3 regions of the Pseudomonas sp. AC083 genome follow, and region 3 is predicted to be linked to each of the others. Evidence: predicted binding sites of a transcription regulator. Region 3 holds the regulator's gene; each other region holds the start of a gene.
What was found. The regulator FliA, encoded in region 3, starts transcription of late flagellar genes. The targets are predictions, from matches to a motif close to CTAAAGTTTNNNNNNNNNNNGCCGNTAA.

Region 1 (5,524 bases), on a different contig from region 3:
TCCATGGTAAATGAGCATTTTTCGTCCACTTTCGCCGCTTTCCCCGATCACGGCGATGTTATCCACCACTCCAAGGAAGGGCCCCTATCGTGACTGCCATCAAACTGATCGTTGGCCTGGGAAATCCAGGCGCTGAATACGAACAGACCCGGCATAACGCAGGGGCCCTTTTTGTTGAGCGCATCGCCCACGCACAGAATGTGAATCTTGTGGCCGATCGCAAATATTTCGGCCTGACCGGGCGCTACTCGCATCAGGGTCAGGATGTTCGTCTGCTGATTCCCACCACCTACATGAACCGCAGCGGCCAGGCCGTGGCGGCACTCGCCGGTTTCTTCCGCATCAAGCCTGAAGAAATCCTCGTGGCGCATGACGAACTCGACCTGCCTCCGGGCGTTGCCAAGCTCAAGCAGGGCGGCGGCCATGGCGGTCACAACGGGTTGCGCGACATCATTGCGCAACTGGGCAATCAGAATACGTTCTACCGCCTGCGGCTTGGCATCGGCCACCCGGGCGTTGCCAGTATGGTTTCAAATTTCGTCCTGGGTCGTGCGCCACGCGCCGAACAGGAAAAACTCGATGCCAGCATCGACTTTGCCCTCGGCGTGCTGCCGGATATCCTCGCCGGGGAATGGAACCGCGCGATGAAAAACCTGCACAGCCAGAAGGCCTGACTTTTACCCGAGGGGAAACACCATGGGATTCAATTGCGGCATCGTCGGCCTGCCTAACGTCGGCAAGTCCACCCTGTTCAACGCCCTGACCAAATCCGGTATCGCGGCCGAGAACTTCCCCTTCTGCACCATCGAGCCGAACAGCGGCATCGTGCCGATGCCGGATCCGCGTCTGGAAGCTCTGGCGGCCATCGTCAATCCCAAGCGCATCCTGCCGACCACCATGGAGTTCGTCGACATCGCCGGCCTCGTCGCTGGCGCCTCGAAAGGTGAAGGCCTGGGCAACAAGTTCCTGGCCAACATCCGTGAAACCGACGCGATCGCTCACGTGGTGCGCTGCTTCGAAGACGACAACGTGATCCACGTTTCCAACAGCGTCGACCCGAAACGCGACATCGAAATCATCGACCTGGAACTGATCTTTGCCGACCTCGACAGCTGCGAGAAACAACTGCAGAAAGTCGCGCGCAACGCCAAGGGCGGTGACAAGGACGCCGTGGTTCAGAAGGCTTTGCTCGAGCAACTGATCGCGCACTTCACCGAAGCCAAGCCGGCACGCAGCCTGATGAAAAACATGAGCGCGGATGAGAAAGCCGTGATCAAGGGCTTCCACCTGCTGACCACCAAACCGGTCATGTACATCGCCAACGTCGCTGAAGACGGTTTCGAGAACAACCCGCACCTGGACGTGGTCAAGGCCATTGCCGAAGAAGAAGGCGCTATGGTCGTTCCGGTGTGCAACAAGATCGAAGCGGAAATCGCCGAGCTCGACGACGGCGAAGAGAAGGACATGTTCCTCGAGGCTCTGGGCCTGGAAGAACCTGGCCTGAACCGCGTTATCCGCGCCGGCTACGAAATGCTCCACCTGCAGACCTACTTCACCGCTGGTGTCGAAGAAGTCCGCGCCTGGACCGTCAAGGTCGGTGCCACCGCACCACAGGCCGCTGGCGTGATCCACACCGACTTCGAAAAAGGCTTCATCCGTGCCGAAGTCATCGCCTACAACGACTTCATCCAGTACAAGGGCGAAGCCGGCGCCAAAGAAGCCGGCAAATGGCGCCTGGAAGGCAAGGATTACATCGTCAAGGACGGCGACGTGATGCACTTCCGCTTCAACGTCTAAGCAACAGCCGGGCAAGAAAAAGCCGCGTTTGATACGCGGCTTTTTTGTGCCCGAAAGATTGTTAAAAGATCGCAGCCTTCGGCAGCTCCTACAGATGTACATCTATCCTTTGTAGGAGCTGCCGAAGGCTGCGATCTTTTGATCTCAAGCTTTTTTAGTACGCGGGAGAAAGATCGCCAACACACCAAACAACGGCAGGAACGAGCACAGGAAATATACGTACTCAATCCCGTGCACATCCGCCAGATGCCCGAGCAGCGCGGCACCAATCCCGCCGAAACCGAACATCAGGCCGAAGAAGATCCCGGCAATCATCCCGACATTACCCGGCACCAGTTCCTGCGCGTACACCACGATCGCCGAAAATGCCGACGCCAGAATGAAGCCGATCACCACGCTGAGAATGCTGGTCCAGAACAGATCGACATGCGGCAGGATCAAGGTGAATGGCGCCACCCCCAGGATGGAAAACCAGATCACTGCCTTGCGCCCGATCTTGTCGCCAATCGGTCCACCGAAGAACGTCCCCGCCGCCACTGCGCCCAGGAAAAGGAACAAGTGCAGCTGCGAGCTGGCAACCGACAGGTCGAACTTCTCGATCAGGTAGAAGGTGAAGTAGCTGGTGAAACTGGCCATGTAGAAATACTTGGAGAACACCAGTAGCCCCAGCACCACCAGCGCACTGGTTACCCTGCCCTTCGACAAGCCGTGCGTCGCCGCCTGACCGGCCTTGAGCTTGAACAAGTTGAGGTGATTGGCGTACCAGCGGCTGATGCGGTACAGCACGAACAGCGCAAACACCGCGAACAGACCGAACCACGCCACATTGCCTTGGCCGAAGGGAATGATGATCGCTGCCGCCAGCAACGGGCCGAACGCGGAGCCGGCATTGCCGCCGACCTGAAAGGTCGATTGCGCCAGACCAAACCGGCCGCCCGAGGCCAGTCGCGCAACACGCGAGGCTTCCGGGTGAAAGGTTGACGAGCCAATGCCGATCAGCGCCGCCGCCAGCAGAATCAATGGGAAGCTGCCGACCACCGACATCATCAGAATGCCGATCAACGTACACACCGTGCCCGCCGGCAACAGCCACGGTTTGGGGTGGCGATCAGTGTGATAACCGACCCACGGCTGCAACAGCGACGCGGTCAACTGGAAGGTCAAGGTGATCAGGCCGACCTGGGTGAAGGTCAGGCCATAATTGGCTTTGAGCATCGGGTAGATCGACGGCAGCACCGACTGGATCAGGTCATTGATCAGATGCGCCAGCGCCACCGCGCCGATGATGCGCATCACCAAGGGGCTGCTTTGCGGAGCAGCGGTCGCCGAGGCAGCGGCGGTCTGAACGTTGCTGATAGCCATGGAAAATTCCGGACAGCAGATGGGTGCCCGCAGGCAGGTGCGCCAATGTGCCATTTTTCGGTGCGCCAGCGCTATCCCCTTAGCCAGCTAACTAAGTTATTGATGACACACCACCGTGTAGGAGCTGCCGAAGGCTGCGATCTTTTGATCTTGCTTCTAAGCATCAAAGTCAAAAGATCGCAGCCTTCGGCAGCTCCTACAGGGGATCGCTGGTGGCGAAAGTGATAGCGCAACGCCATGGTCTGAATCTTGCCTTGCTTCTGCCCTTGAACACGATCGCCTTACAAAGGCGCTCGACAATGGGAAGTTTCGCTACAGAGCCGGCCTACAGAGCGGGCATGGGTGAACTTTCGAGGCCTTTTAGAGGGCACAGGTCGCAGCCGAAAGGTTCGCGATGCACGCCAATGGTGCGTGGTGTCCAGAGGAGTCATGAGGCATGCAGGCTTTCCTTTCACCGGGGATCAAATTGCTGGGGCGGTTTGGCTTCGCAGGTAAATTCCAATTGTTGTTTCTGCTGTTCATTCTGCCGCTGGCCGGCAGCCTGTTGATGATCGGCCATGACTATCGCGAGAAGCTCAACCTGATTTCGGGCGAACGTGCCGGCGTGCGTCAGTTGCTCGCGCTGGATGCGCTGGACAACCTGCTCGCCGCGCAACGCGACCGCGCCGCCCGCTGGCGCGCCACCGAGACCAATCGCCAGCCGACACCGGCCACCCTCGCCGCCATGGCTGCCTTCGACGGCGTGCAACCGGCGGTGCTGCAAGCCACCACCGAGCTGGGCAATGCCCTGAACCAGCAAGGTGCCGACGGCGCAATCCTCGAACGCTTTCAGGCGCTGCAAACCGCACTTAATGGCCTGGATACGAAAAGCCTCAGCAATGTCGGCTGGTGGCCGGACGGTTATGACCGCTTCACCAATGCCTTGGGCGCGCTGCAAGCCTTGCGCGAGCAGATTGTGATGGACAATCGCCTGACCCTCGCGCCGTGGCTGGAAACCTACCTGCTGACGCAGATTTCCACGCAACACGCACCGGACCTGATCGAGCGGGTCGGCCGTCTCGCCGCGGTCGGCCAGGCCTCGGTGGTCTCCGGGCAGTTCACCCTGCAGAGCCGCCTGCAGTTGCGCGACCTGCGCAGCCGCATTGGTGACGCCCGCGAGCAACTGGTGAAAACCGCCGGCCTGCTGGAGGCGCGTCTGCCAGTCGAGCTGCAAGCCTGGGCCGGTCAGTATCACGACAGCCTGAAACACCTCGACAGCGGCCTGAAAGTCCTCGACGACGGTGTGTTTGGCGGCAGCATCAACCTCAAGCCAGAGGACTTCGAACGCAGCCTCGACGCGCTGCTCACCGACCTCGCTTCCCTGCGCCAGCAATCCCTGGTCGCGCTGGATCAGCGGCTTGATGCGTATTACAGCTCGGCGATCCGCCAGTTCATTGTTGTCGCCGCAATCTTCGGTTGCCTGCTGTTGGCCGCGTTGTACCTGTTCGTCTGCCTGCAAGCCTCGATCCGCCGCAGTGCCAGCGGCATCACCTTGCTCGCTGAGGCCTTGCGCGACGGCAACCTGAGCCTGCAAGTGCCGGTGGTGGGGCGCGATGAGCTGGCAGCGATCAGCACCGCGCTCAACGTCGCCGTGGTGCAGCTGCGCAGCAGCATGCTCGGCGTCGACCACGAGACCTCGCAGTTGAGCAACGCGGTACGCAGCCTCAACCAACACTCCAGCGGCGCCCTGAGCGAAGTCGAGGCGCAGCAGTTGCAGATCAGCCAGATTGCCGCTGCCGCCACGCAATTGGCCGCCACCTCGCAAGGCGTCGCGCAGAGTTGCGAACAGGCCTCCGGCAGCGCCCAGCACACCCGGCGCATCGCCGCCGACAGCAGCCGCGACAGCCAACGCACCACGGCCAGCATTCAGCAGCTCAATCAGCGCCTGAACGACACCGCCGCCGCGCTTGGCCGGGTCAGCGAGCAAGGCCAGCAGATTCAACTGGTCGTGGACACCATTCGCGGCGTCGCCGAGCAGACCAACCTGCTCGCGCTCAACGCCGCCATCGAAGCCGCCCGCGCCGGCGAACAGGGTCGCGGCTTTGCCGTGGTCGCCGACGAGGTGCGCAGCCTCTCGCAACGCACGCAATCGTCCACCGCGCAGATCGCCGGCACCGTCGACAGCCTGCGTGCCACGGTCAACGAAGCGGTGAGCCTGATGGAAGCCGCCTGTGGTCAGGCGCAATCGGATGCCGAGGCGGTCACCGGACTCGGCGAACGCCTGGGAGAAATCGCCAGCGCCGTACAGAGCGTCACCGACACCCTGGCGCAGATCGCCACGGCGGTTGAAGAGCAGGCGAGCACCGCCGATGAAGTCAGCGGCAAT
Region 2 (5,524 bases), on a different contig from region 3:
GTCCAGGCCAGCGCCGGCATCACGGGTGATTTCCTCGGTACTGCCGCCGCCGTTTTTCCACGGCATGCGCGGGTAGCCTTCGGCGCGTAGGACCTTCACTTGATAATTCATTTATGAAAGCGCCCTTCCAGACGATGACGCGAGCCCGGGTGGATCAAACGCGCCGCCGTCACCGGTTGACGCCCCGACCAGGTTCGCCGGCGGATCAGCAAGCACGGCTCGCCCTTTTCGATCTGCAGCAACTTGCACTCCGACGGCTCGGCAAGGATGGCTTCGACCACATGTTCGCCCTCGGTCAGCGGCGCGACCTGATTGAGATAGGCATAAGGCGTTTGCAGGGTGAAATCCTGCTTGAGGTATTCCGGCGCGACCAGGGCGTTGACGAAACGGTCTTCGATTTGCACCGGAATGTCGTTTTCGTAATGCACGATCAGCGAGTGGAAGACCTTCTGACCTTCGCGCATGTCCAGCGCCAAGGCGCGTTCGGAGCCGGCAGCTTCTTCTTCGAGGGTGATGACCTGGCAGGTGTGGCGATGGCCGCGCGAGGCGATTTCGTCGGCAATGTTATGCACCTCGAACAGCGCAGACTGGCTCTTCGGTTCGGCGACAAACGTGCCCACGCCTTGCATGCGCACCAACAGGCCGTCGGCGGTCATCTCGCGCAGGGCGCGGTTGATGGTCATGCGGCTGAAGCCGAGCTGGCTGACCAGTTCGCTTTCGGACGGCACGCGGTAGTGCGGCGGCCAGTTACCGCTGTCGATCTGCTGGGTAATCATCTGTTTGACGCGGGCGTACAAAGGCGCCGGACTGTCGCCCATGTTCGCGGCCAACGGAGAAACTGGAGGCGGAGTCGGCACGGTTGATCCCTGTTCATTGGATGAAAGTGACTAGCTTGCCGGAGTTTACCGGGCAGGCAAACGTCTGTATATGTATATACAAATAACACACGATGGGGTGCCGAACGATGTCCGCCTTCTTTGCCGAACGCGCACTGCTGCCTGAGGGATGGGCCAACAATGTACGTCTCGAGGTCAGCGCCGATGGCCTGTTGACCCGAATCCAGGCCGATTCCAGCGCAGACGGCGCCGAACGGCTGCGCGGGCCGTTGCTGCCGGGAATGCCCAATCTGCACTCCCACGCCTTCCAGCGCGCCATGGCTGGACTGGCCGAAGTGGCCGGCAACCCCAACGACAGTTTCTGGACCTGGCGCGATCTGATGTACCGCCTCGTCGGAAAAATCAGCCCCGATCAGCTCGGCATCATCGCCCGTCAGCTGTACATCGAAATGCTCAAGGCCGGTTACACCTCGGTCGCCGAATTTCACTACGTGCACCACGACAGCAACGGCCAACCGTACGCCGATCCGGCGGAACTGGCGTTGCGCATCAGCCAGGCCGCCAGCGAAAGCGGAATCGGTCTGACCCTGCTGCCAGTGCTCTACAGTCATTCCGGTTTCGGTGGCCAGACGCCAAATGATGGCCAGCGCCGCTTTATCAACAGCACTGAAAACTATCTGAATCTGCAAGCGCGGTTGCAGCCGTTACTGGCGCAGCAAAAGGCGCAATCGCTGGGCCTGTGTTTCCACTCGTTGCGTGCGGTGACGCCGCAGCAGATCAGCGAAGTGTTGGCGGCCAGTGACAAACAATGCCCGGTGCACATCCATATCGCCGAGCAGCAGAAAGAAGTCGACGATTGCCTGAGCTGGAGCGGTCGCCGTCCGTTGCAATGGCTGTATGAAAATACTGAAGTCGATCAGCGCTGGTGTCTGGTCCACGCCACCCACGCCAACCCGGAAGAAGTCACGCTGATGGCCAACAGTCGCGCGATCGCCGGGCTGTGCCTGACCACTGAAGCGAATCTGGGTGACGGGATTTTCCCGGCGGTGGATTTTCTTGCCCAGGGCGGGCGCATGGGTATCGGTTCCGACAGCCATGTGTCGCTGAGCGTAGTGGAAGAGTTGCGCTGGCTGGAATATGGCCAGCGCCTGCGCGATCAGCGGCGTAATCGCTTGTATGGCGCGCAGCAGCCGATGGTCGGGCGCACCCTGTATGACGCGGCGCTGGACGGCGGCGCGCAGGCGCTGGGGCAGCCGATTGGCGCGTTGGAAGTGGGCAAGCGCGCGGACTGGATTGTCCTGGATGGCAACGATCCGTATCTGGCGACGGCTTCGGGGGACGGGATTCTCAATCGCTGGCTGTTCGCCGGCGGCGATCGCCAGGTGCGCGATGTGCTGGTCAATGGTCAGTGGGTGGTGCGCGATGGCCGGCATGCCGACGAAGAGCACAGCGCCCGAGCCTTCACCCAGGTCCTGCGCGATCTCTTGGGTTGACCCAAAACCAAACTGTGGGAGCGAGCCTGCTCGCGAAAGCGGTGTATCAGTCAACATTCATATCGACTGATACACCCTCTTCGCGAGCAGGCTCGCTCCCACAGTTGATTTGTATCGAGGCTTAATTGGATGTCTTGGCCATCTGCCGATCCGACGCCCGCCAGATCAGGCGTGTGGTGTCGTAACCCTGCTGACGCGCCTTGCTCAGCAATTCTTCGCGCACTACACCGTTGACGGTCGGAGTGCGTGACAGCAGCCACAGGTACTTGCGACTCGGATCGCCGACGATGGCGGTCTTGTAATCGTCGCTGACGTACAACACCCAGTACTCGCCCTTTGCCACACCCGGCACCAGGCGCGAGAACCAGTTATCGAATTCGACCCAGAGCTTGTCGGTCTTGCCCGGCACTTGTGGGTAAGCCGTGCCCTTTGCCTCTTCCCACTGCCACTCCGGGGTCAGGCAACGATTGAGCACGCCGACATTACCGTCAGGCTTGAGTGTGTAATGGGCTTCGGATTGCGCGCAGTGGCGCTGGAAGTACATCGGCAAGCGTGCCAGTTCATACCAGGTGCCCTGATAACGCTTGAGATTGACGCTGTTGACGGTCTTGGGCGCCAACGGGTCGACGCCGGAAGTGGCGCAGCCAGCCAGTACCAGGCCAGCAAAAAGGATCAGCAATAACCGCTTCATTTTTTTCTCCGTGGGCGCGAAGCCCCGGTTTACTTCAGGCCTTGGCCGGAAAACATCAGCACTTTGTCACCGGCGTATTGCACGCTGATAAAGCTGTTCTTGTCGCCCCAGGTGCAGCTGGACATACCGAGCGCGCCCGAGCAATCAGTGGGCTTGCCGAGAAGGGTTTCCACTTCGGACTTGGCCATGCCGGCCGAGAGCTTGGAGTAGTTTTCCTGATTGACCTTGCTGCATGCGGCCAACAGCACGCAAAACGACAGCAGGGCGATAGATCGCAGCGACATGGTGAAACTCCTGGAACGAGGGGGGATGGCATGGTGCCAACCAGAAGCTTAGAAGAGAAAAGTGTCATCTGGTTCCGTGACCGAACGCCTATTTATCAGCCCGCCTGTCCGGCTTTTGCCGGTAAATCAAAAACTTTGTGAAGCCGTCGAGCATTTCGTCGACTTTCCTTGCAAACGCCTAATCTTTGGCGCGGCGCGGTCGAAAATAAGAGCAGCGCAACGCTGCCGAATATGGCAAATTGCCGCCCTTTCCTGACCAGCCCCCTCGCGGTAGTTCATTCGATGACCAGAAACATGAAATTCAGCCACAAGATTCTGCTGGCTGCTGCCCTTGTGGTGGCCGTTGCGTTCGCCTGTTTCATCTTCTTCAACGACTATCGCCAGCGTCAGGCCTTGAGCAGCAGCACCGAAGCGACCATGCAGGAACTGGGCAGCCTGACCACCAGCAACATCCAGACGTGGCTGGAAAGCCGCATTCAATTGCTGCAATCGCTGTCGCAGCAAGTCGCCGTCGATGGCAATGCGCCCGCCAGCCTCAAGCGCATCATTGACCTGCCCGCCTACACCGGCAATTTCCAGCTCAGCTATTTCGGTGGCGCTGACGGTGTGATGTTCTCGGTGCCGGCCGGCAACCGTGCGCCGGACTACGATCCACGGGCGCGCGGCTGGTACAAAGCGGCCAACAGCGCGCAGCAGACCATCGTCACCGAACCGTACATTGCCGCTTCGTCGGGCAAGCTGGTGATCACCGTCGCCACGCCGGTGCAGCGTCAGGGCCAGATGCTCGGCGTGGCCGGGGCCGACATTGACCTGACCAGCGTCAGCGCGATCATCAACTCGCTGAACTTCGGCGGCCACGGTCATGCGTTCATCGTCAGCGCCGAAGGCAAGATCCTGATTCACCCGGACAGCAAACTGGTGCTCAAGACCCTCGCCGAGGCCTATCCGAACGGCGCGCCTCAAGTCAGTCCGGGTTTGAAAGAAGTCGAGTTCGACGGCAAGACCCAGTTGATTTCCTTCACTCGCGTCAACGGCGTGCCATCGGCTGACTGGTACGTGGCGCTGGTGCTCGACAAAGACACCGCGTTCTCGATGCTCAGCGAATTCCGCACCTCGGCGCTGATCGCCATGGTCATCGCCGTGCTGATCATCATCGGCCTGCTTGGCATGCTGATTCGCGTGCTGATGCAGCCACTGCTGACCATGGGCCGCGCGATGCATGACATCGCTGAAGGCGAAGGCGACCTGACCAAGCGTCTGGTGATTCACGGCAACGATGAATTCGGCGCGCTGGGCACTTCGTTCAACCGCTTCGTCGAACGCATTCATACGTCGATCCGCGAAGTGTCCTCGGCCACCGGCCAAGTCAACGAAGTCGCCCTGCGTGTGGTCGCTGCCTCGAACTCGTCGATGTACAACTCAGACCAGCAGGCCAGCCGCACCAACAGCGTCGCCGCCGCGATCAATCAGCTAGGCGCCGCCGCTCAGGAAATCGCCCAGAACGCCGCCCTCGCCTCGCAGCATTCCAGCGATGCGCGCAGCCTCGCGGTCGACGGCCAGCAGGTGGTGGATAAAACCATCAACGCCATGCAACAGCTGTCGGCAAAGATCAGCGATTCTTGCGGCAACATCGAAACGCTTAACAGCAACACGGTGAACATCGGTCAGATTCTCGAAGTAATCACCAGCATCTCCCAGCAGACCAACCTGCTCGCACTCAACGCCGCCATCGAAGCCGCGCGCGCCGGTGAAGCCGGACGCGGATTCGCCGTGGTCGCCGACGAGGTGCGCAACCTCGCGCACCGCACCCAGGATTCGGCGCAGCAAGTGCAGAAGATGATCGAAGAGTTGCAGGTCGGCGCACGTCAGGCAGTAACCATCATGACCGAGAGCCAGCGTGAGAGCGAAAGCAGCGTCGGCATCGCCAACCAGGCCGGCGAGCGTCTGGGCAGCGTGACCCAGCGCATCGGCGAAATCGACGGCATGAACCAGTCGGTGGCCACCGCGACCGAAGAACAGACCGCCGTGGTCGAGTCGATCAACGTTGATATCAACGAGATCAACACGCTGAATCAGGAAGGGGTAGAGAACTTGCAGGCGACGTTGCGCGCCTGTTCGGATCTTGAGCAGCAGGCGGCGCGGTTGAAGCATCTGGTCGGCAGCTTCAGGATCTAAGCTGCGGCCTCAGGCCTCTTCGCGAGCAGGCTCGCTCCCACAGGT
Region 3 (5,524 bases):
GCTGGATTCGATGCGTTTTGAATTGAACAGCCTGCGCGAGCTGATGGAAGTTCAGCTCGGCACCCTGGCCTGGAATCAGCTGCAAGGCAGCCGTCCGGCCCAAGCCAATCTGTACCGCCGTCTGCAGCGCATCGGCCTGTCCGGCCCGCTGTCGCGCGATCTGCTGGCGATGATCACCGATATCGAAGAACCGCGTCAGGCCTGGCGCATGCTGCTGGCGCACCTGGCGCGGATGATTGCCGTACCGGAAGTCGAGCCGCTGGAAGAGGGCGGTGTGATTGCCATGGTCGGCCCCGCCGGCATGGGCAAGACCACCACGCTGGCCAAGCTCGCCGCGCGTTACGTGCTCAAGTACGGCGCGCAGAACGTTGCACTGGTGAGCATGGACAGCTTCCGCATCGGCGCGCAGGAACAACTGAAAACCCTCGGGCGCATCCTCAACGTGCCGGTAACGCACGTCGATCCGGGTCAGTCGCTGGTGCAGGCATTGGATCCACTGCTACGCAAACGCGTGGTTTTGATCGATACTGCCGGCCTGCAAGCCAGTGATCCGGCGTTGCGCATGCAGCTCGAGAGCCTGGCCGGGCGTGGCATTCGCTCAAAAAATTATCTGGTCCTGGCAACCACCAGCCAGAAACAGGTTCTAACCGCCGCTTATCACAGTTACAAGCGTTGCGGGCTGGCCGGCTGCATCCTGACTAAACTGGATGAAACGGCCAGTCTCGGCGAAGTGTTGAGCCTGGCGATCAGTCATGAATTGCCGGTCGCGTACCTGACCGATGGCCCACGGATTCCGGATGATTTGCATCTGCCGCGTCGTCATCAACTGGTCAGCCGCGCCGTCAGCGTGCAAATGCAGGAAGAACCCAGCGAAGAAGCCATGGCTGACATGTTCGCTGATATCTATCACAGCCCGACCAAGCAGGTTGGCTGAGGTAATCATGAACAGTTTTTGTACCTACATCGATGGTCTGCCACGCATTGTTCCGATCAGGAACGCGCAGCCAGTAATGTGGCCTCCGTCTATGCAAGACAAGGTAAAGAAATAACATGGGCAGCATGCATCCCGTACAGGTGATCGCGGTGACCGGCGGCAAAGGTGGCGTCGGCAAGACTAACGTGTCAGTGAACTTGTCGCTGGCGCTGGCAGAGCTTGGCCGTCGGGTCATGCTGCTGGACGCCGACCTGGGCCTGGCGAACGTCGACGTTCTGCTGGGGCTGACACCCAAGCGCACACTGGCCGACGTTATCGAAGGCCGTTGCGAACTGCGCGACGTGCTGTTGCAAGGCCCGGGCGGGATTCGCATCGTGCCGGCGGCCTCCGGTACGCAGAGCATGGTGCACCTGAGCCCGGCGCAACACGCCGGCCTGATCCAGGCGTTCAGCGACATCGGCGACAATCTCGACGTGCTGGTGATCGACACCGCTGCGGGTATTGGTGATTCGGTAGTCAGTTTCGTTCGTGCCGCCCAGGAAGTGTTGCTGGTGGTCTGCGACGAGCCGACTTCGATCACCGATGCTTACGCGCTGATCAAGTTGCTCAACCGCGACTACGGCATGAACCGCTTCCGCGTGCTGGCCAACATGGCGCAGAGCCCGCAGGAAGGGCGCAACCTGTTCGCCAAGTTGACCAAGGTCACGGATCGCTTCCTCGACGTCGCCCTACAATACGTCGGCGCCGTGCCGTATGACGAAAGCGTGCGCAAGGCGGTGCAGAAGCAGCGCGCCGTCTACGAAGCCTTTCCCCGTTCCAAGTGCGCGCTGGCCTTCAAGGCCATCGCCCAGAAGGTCGACACCTGGCCGCTGCCGGCCAACCCGCGCGGGCATCTGGAATTTTTCGTCGAGCGTCTCGTGCAGCAAACCGCAGGGCCTGTGATATGACCGCCAGTGGCATGAATCTTTACAAAAAGTCGGCGCGTGACGCGCAATACGAATTGATCGAGCGTTACGCGCCACTGGTCAAGCGCATTGCCTATCACTTGCTGGCGCGCCTGCCGGCCAGCGTGCAGGTCGAAGACCTGATCCAGGCCGGGATGATCGGTTTGCTCGAAGTCTCGACCAAATACGACGCCAGCAAAGGCGCCAGTTTCGAAACGTACGCGGGCATTCGAATCCGCGGCGCGATGCTCGATGAAGTGCGCAAAGGGGATTGGGCGCCACGCTCGGTTCACCGTAATACCAGGATGGTCAGCGACGCGATTCGCTCGATTGAAGCTAAAACCGGCCGTGACGCTAAAGATCACGAGGTTGCGGCCGAACTCCAATTGAGTCTCGACGATTACTACGGGATTCTGAATGACACCTTGGGCAGTCGCCTGTTCAGTTTCGACGACCTCTTGCAGGACGGCGAACACGAAGGGCTGCACGAGGATGGCGCCAGTGCTCATATGGAGCCGTCACGCGATCTGGAAGATGAACGCTTCCAGGCGGCGCTGGCGGACGCGATTGCCAATTTGCCGGAGCGTGAGCGACTGGTGTTGGCGCTGTACTACGACGAAGAGCTGAACCTCAAGGAAATCGGTGAAGTCCTTGGCGTCAGTGAATCGCGGGTCAGCCAGTTACACAGCCAGTGCGCGGCCCGTCTGCGGGGGCGTTTGGGGGAGTGGCGAGCGCGCTGAAGGCAGTGTGGGGACACTGCGAAACGAGGCTGGTGCGGTGATGAACGGCGCCGGTCTCGATCCGTTGTGCTCCAGACAAACTTTAAGTGCTGCGCCGATTGATTGAAGTGGCGCGTCCAGGTGCTGGGCGCGTTTAAGACTGCTTGGAGGTCGAATTGAACAAAGACATGAAAATCCTCATCGTTGATGACTTCTCAACGATGCGGCGGATCATCAAGAACCTGCTGCGCGATCTTGGGTTCACCAACACCGTCGAGGCCGACGATGGCACCACTGCCATTCCGGTGCTCAACAGCGGCAGCATCGACTTTCTGGTAACGGACTGGAACATGCCGGGCATGACCGGTATCGACCTGCTGCGTCACGTGCGCGCCGATGAAAAACTCAAGCACCTCCCGGTGTTGATGGTGACTGCTGAAGCCAAGCGCGAGCAGATCATCGAGGCCGCCCAGGCCGGTGTGAACGGTTACGTGGTCAAACCTTTCACGGCTCAAGCGTTGAAAGACAAAATCGAGAAGATTTTCGAACGCATCGGCTGATGAATGCGCGGGGGAGCTATGGAGCATAACGAATCATCACAGGGCGATTTCGAATCGACCCTGAAAAAACACGCGGTCGAACTGGTCGAGAGCCTTGAAAAAGGCAAGTTCGGCGACGCGGTGCAACTGATCCATGAGCTCAATCAGACCCGTGACCGCGGCCTGTATCAGGAAGTGGGCAAGCTCACACGTGAACTGCACAGTGCGATCGTCAATTTCCAGATTGATCCGCACATGCCGCAGGCCGAGGAAGTGTCGCAAATCACCGACGCCACCGAACGCCTGGGCTATGTGGTCAAGCTGACGGAAGCCGCGGCCAACCGCACCATGGATCTGGTGGAAAGCGCCACGCCGGTGGTCAACAGTCTCGCTGATGAAGCGCAGACGTTGAGCGCCGATTGGGGCCGCTTCATGCGTCGCGAGGTCGGGGCTGAAGAGTTCCGTGAACTGGCGCGCCGGGTCGACGGTTTTCTGTCACGCAGCAGCACGGACAACCGTGCGGTGTCGAGCAACCTCAACGACATCCTGCTGGCTCAGGATTACCAGGACCTCACAGGTCAAGTGATCAAGCGTGTGACCCAACTGGTCACCGAAGTCGAAAGCAATCTGCTCAAACTCGTGCTCATGGCCAGTCAGGTCGACCGCTTTGCGGGCATCGAACATGACCGCGCCGCAATGCTTGCTGAAAAAGATCCACAAAAACATCTCTCGCAGGGTGAAGGTCCGCAGATTCATGCCGATAAACGAGAAGACGTTGTGTCCGGTCAGGACGATGTGGACGATTTGTTATCCAGCCTTGGATTCTAGAGTTTCGGAATTCGGGTTTTTTGGGTTTTTAGACCTGTAGGAGCACCCCATTAATGAGCTTCGGCGCCGATGAAGAGATCCTTCAGGATTTCCTGGTTGAGGCCGGCGAGATTCTTGAGCAACTGTCCGAACAACTGGTCGAGCTGGAAAGCCGCCCGGATGATGCAGATCTGCTCAATGCAATTTTTCGCGGTTTCCACACTGTAAAAGGGGGCGCCGGCTTCCTTCAGCTCAATGAGCTGGTGGAGTGCTGTCACATCGCCGAAAACGTGTTCGACATCCTCCGTAAGGGTGAGCGTCGCGTTGATGCAGAACTGATGGACGTTGTGCTCGAAGCACTGGACGCGGTGAACAGCATGTTCAGCGAAGTCCGTGAGCGTGCACCGATTACCGCCGCCACGCCGGAACTGCTGGCCGCGCTGGCGCGTCTGGCCGAGCCGCAATCGGCGGATGAAGCCGTTGCCGCACCAGTAGAAGCGGTGGCAGAACCGGTCGCCGAAAGCGCATCGGAAGACATCACCGATAACGAATTCGAACAACTGCTGGACTCGCTGAACGCCGTCAAGGCCCAGGCCGAGGCTCCGGCCGCTGTCGCTGCTCCCGCGCAGGTTGCCGACACGGCGGCCAGCGATGAAATCACCGACGCCGAGTTTGAATCGCTGCTCGATCAACTGCATGGCAAAGGCCAGTTTGCTGTCGATGCGGTCGCTCCGGCGGCACCAGCAGCGCCGGCCGCACCTGCTGCGGGCGACAGCTCGGACATCACCGACGACGAATTCGAAGCCTTGCTCGATCAGTTGCACGGCAAGGGCAACTTCGCCGTTGACGCGCTGGAATCGGCCATCGCTTCGGCGCCGGCAGCACCTGCTGCACCGGCAGCCGCTGCGGCCGGCAGTGACCTGATCAGCGATCACGAATTCGAATCGCTGCTCGACGAATTGCACGGCAAAGGCAAGTTTGACGCCAGCGCTGCGACTGCGGGTTCCGCGTCGAGCGTCGCCACGCCAGCGGCGAAAGCTCCGGCTGCCGCTGTTGCACCGAAGCCTGCCGCCAAGCCTGAACCGAAAGCCGAGGCGCCGAAACCGGCCGCCGCTGCTGCTCCGGCTCCGGCCCGCGCGCCAGCCGCTGCACCGGCAGAAAAGCCGGCCAGCGAAGCTGAAACCACCGTACGCGTCGATACCGCGCGGCTCGACGAGATCATGAACATGGTCGGCGAGCTGGTGCTGGTGCGTAACCGTCTGGTGCGTCTGGGCCTCAACAGCGGCGACGAAGCCATGTCCAAGGCCGTATCTAACCTCGACGTGGTCACCGCTGACCTGCAGACCGCCGTGATGAAGACGCGGATGCAGCCGATCAAGAAGGTCTTCGGGCGCTTCCCGCGTCTGGTTCGCGACCTCGCACGTCAGCTCAAGAAAGAAATCAACCTGGAACTGGTGGGTGAAGAAACCGACCTCGACAAAAACCTTGTCGAGGCTCTTGCCGACCCGCTGGTCCACTTGGTGCGCAACGCCGTCGACCACGGCATCGAGTCGCCGGAAGAACGCGAAGCATCGGGCAAGG

Region 1: AC0IXA_RS15895 (methyl-accepting chemotaxis protein) is a predicted target of FliA. The motif match lies at 3,402-3,429, and genes of this name have one in related genera.
Region 2: AC0IXA_RS11440 (methyl-accepting chemotaxis protein) is a predicted target of FliA. The motif match lies at 3,483-3,510, and genes of this name have one in related genera.

The regions. Positions count from the first base shown of each region.
Region 1 covers NZ_CEEDDH010000010.1:23,046-28,569, reverse strand. The annotation lists gene pth (aminoacyl-tRNA hydrolase) at 90-674, shown strand; gene ychF (redox-regulated ATPase YchF) at 697-1,797, shown strand; gene AC0IXA_RS15900 (MFS transporter) at 1,942-3,159, opposite strand; gene AC0IXA_RS15895 (methyl-accepting chemotaxis protein) at 3,596-5,524, shown strand, end outside.
Region 2 covers NZ_CEEDDH010000005.1:241,984-247,507, reverse strand. The annotation lists gene AC0IXA_RS11465 (HutD/Ves family protein) at 1-111, opposite strand, end outside; gene hutC (histidine utilization repressor) at 108-818, opposite strand; gene AC0IXA_RS11455 (formimidoylglutamate deiminase) at 965-2,329, shown strand; gene AC0IXA_RS11450 (lipocalin family protein) at 2,451-3,020, opposite strand; gene AC0IXA_RS11445 (hypothetical protein) at 3,050-3,304, opposite strand; gene AC0IXA_RS11440 (methyl-accepting chemotaxis protein) at 3,587-5,479, shown strand.
Region 3 covers NZ_CEEDDH010000003.1:98,806-104,329, reverse strand. The annotation lists gene flhF (flagellar biosynthesis protein FlhF) at 1-934, shown strand, start outside; gene fleN (flagellar synthesis regulator FleN) at 1,051-1,881, shown strand; gene fliA (RNA polymerase sigma factor FliA) at 1,878-2,618, shown strand; gene AC0IXA_RS06550 (chemotaxis response regulator CheY) at 2,786-3,157, shown strand; gene AC0IXA_RS06545 (protein phosphatase CheZ) at 3,176-3,964, shown strand; gene AC0IXA_RS06540 (chemotaxis protein CheA) at 4,018-5,524, shown strand, end outside.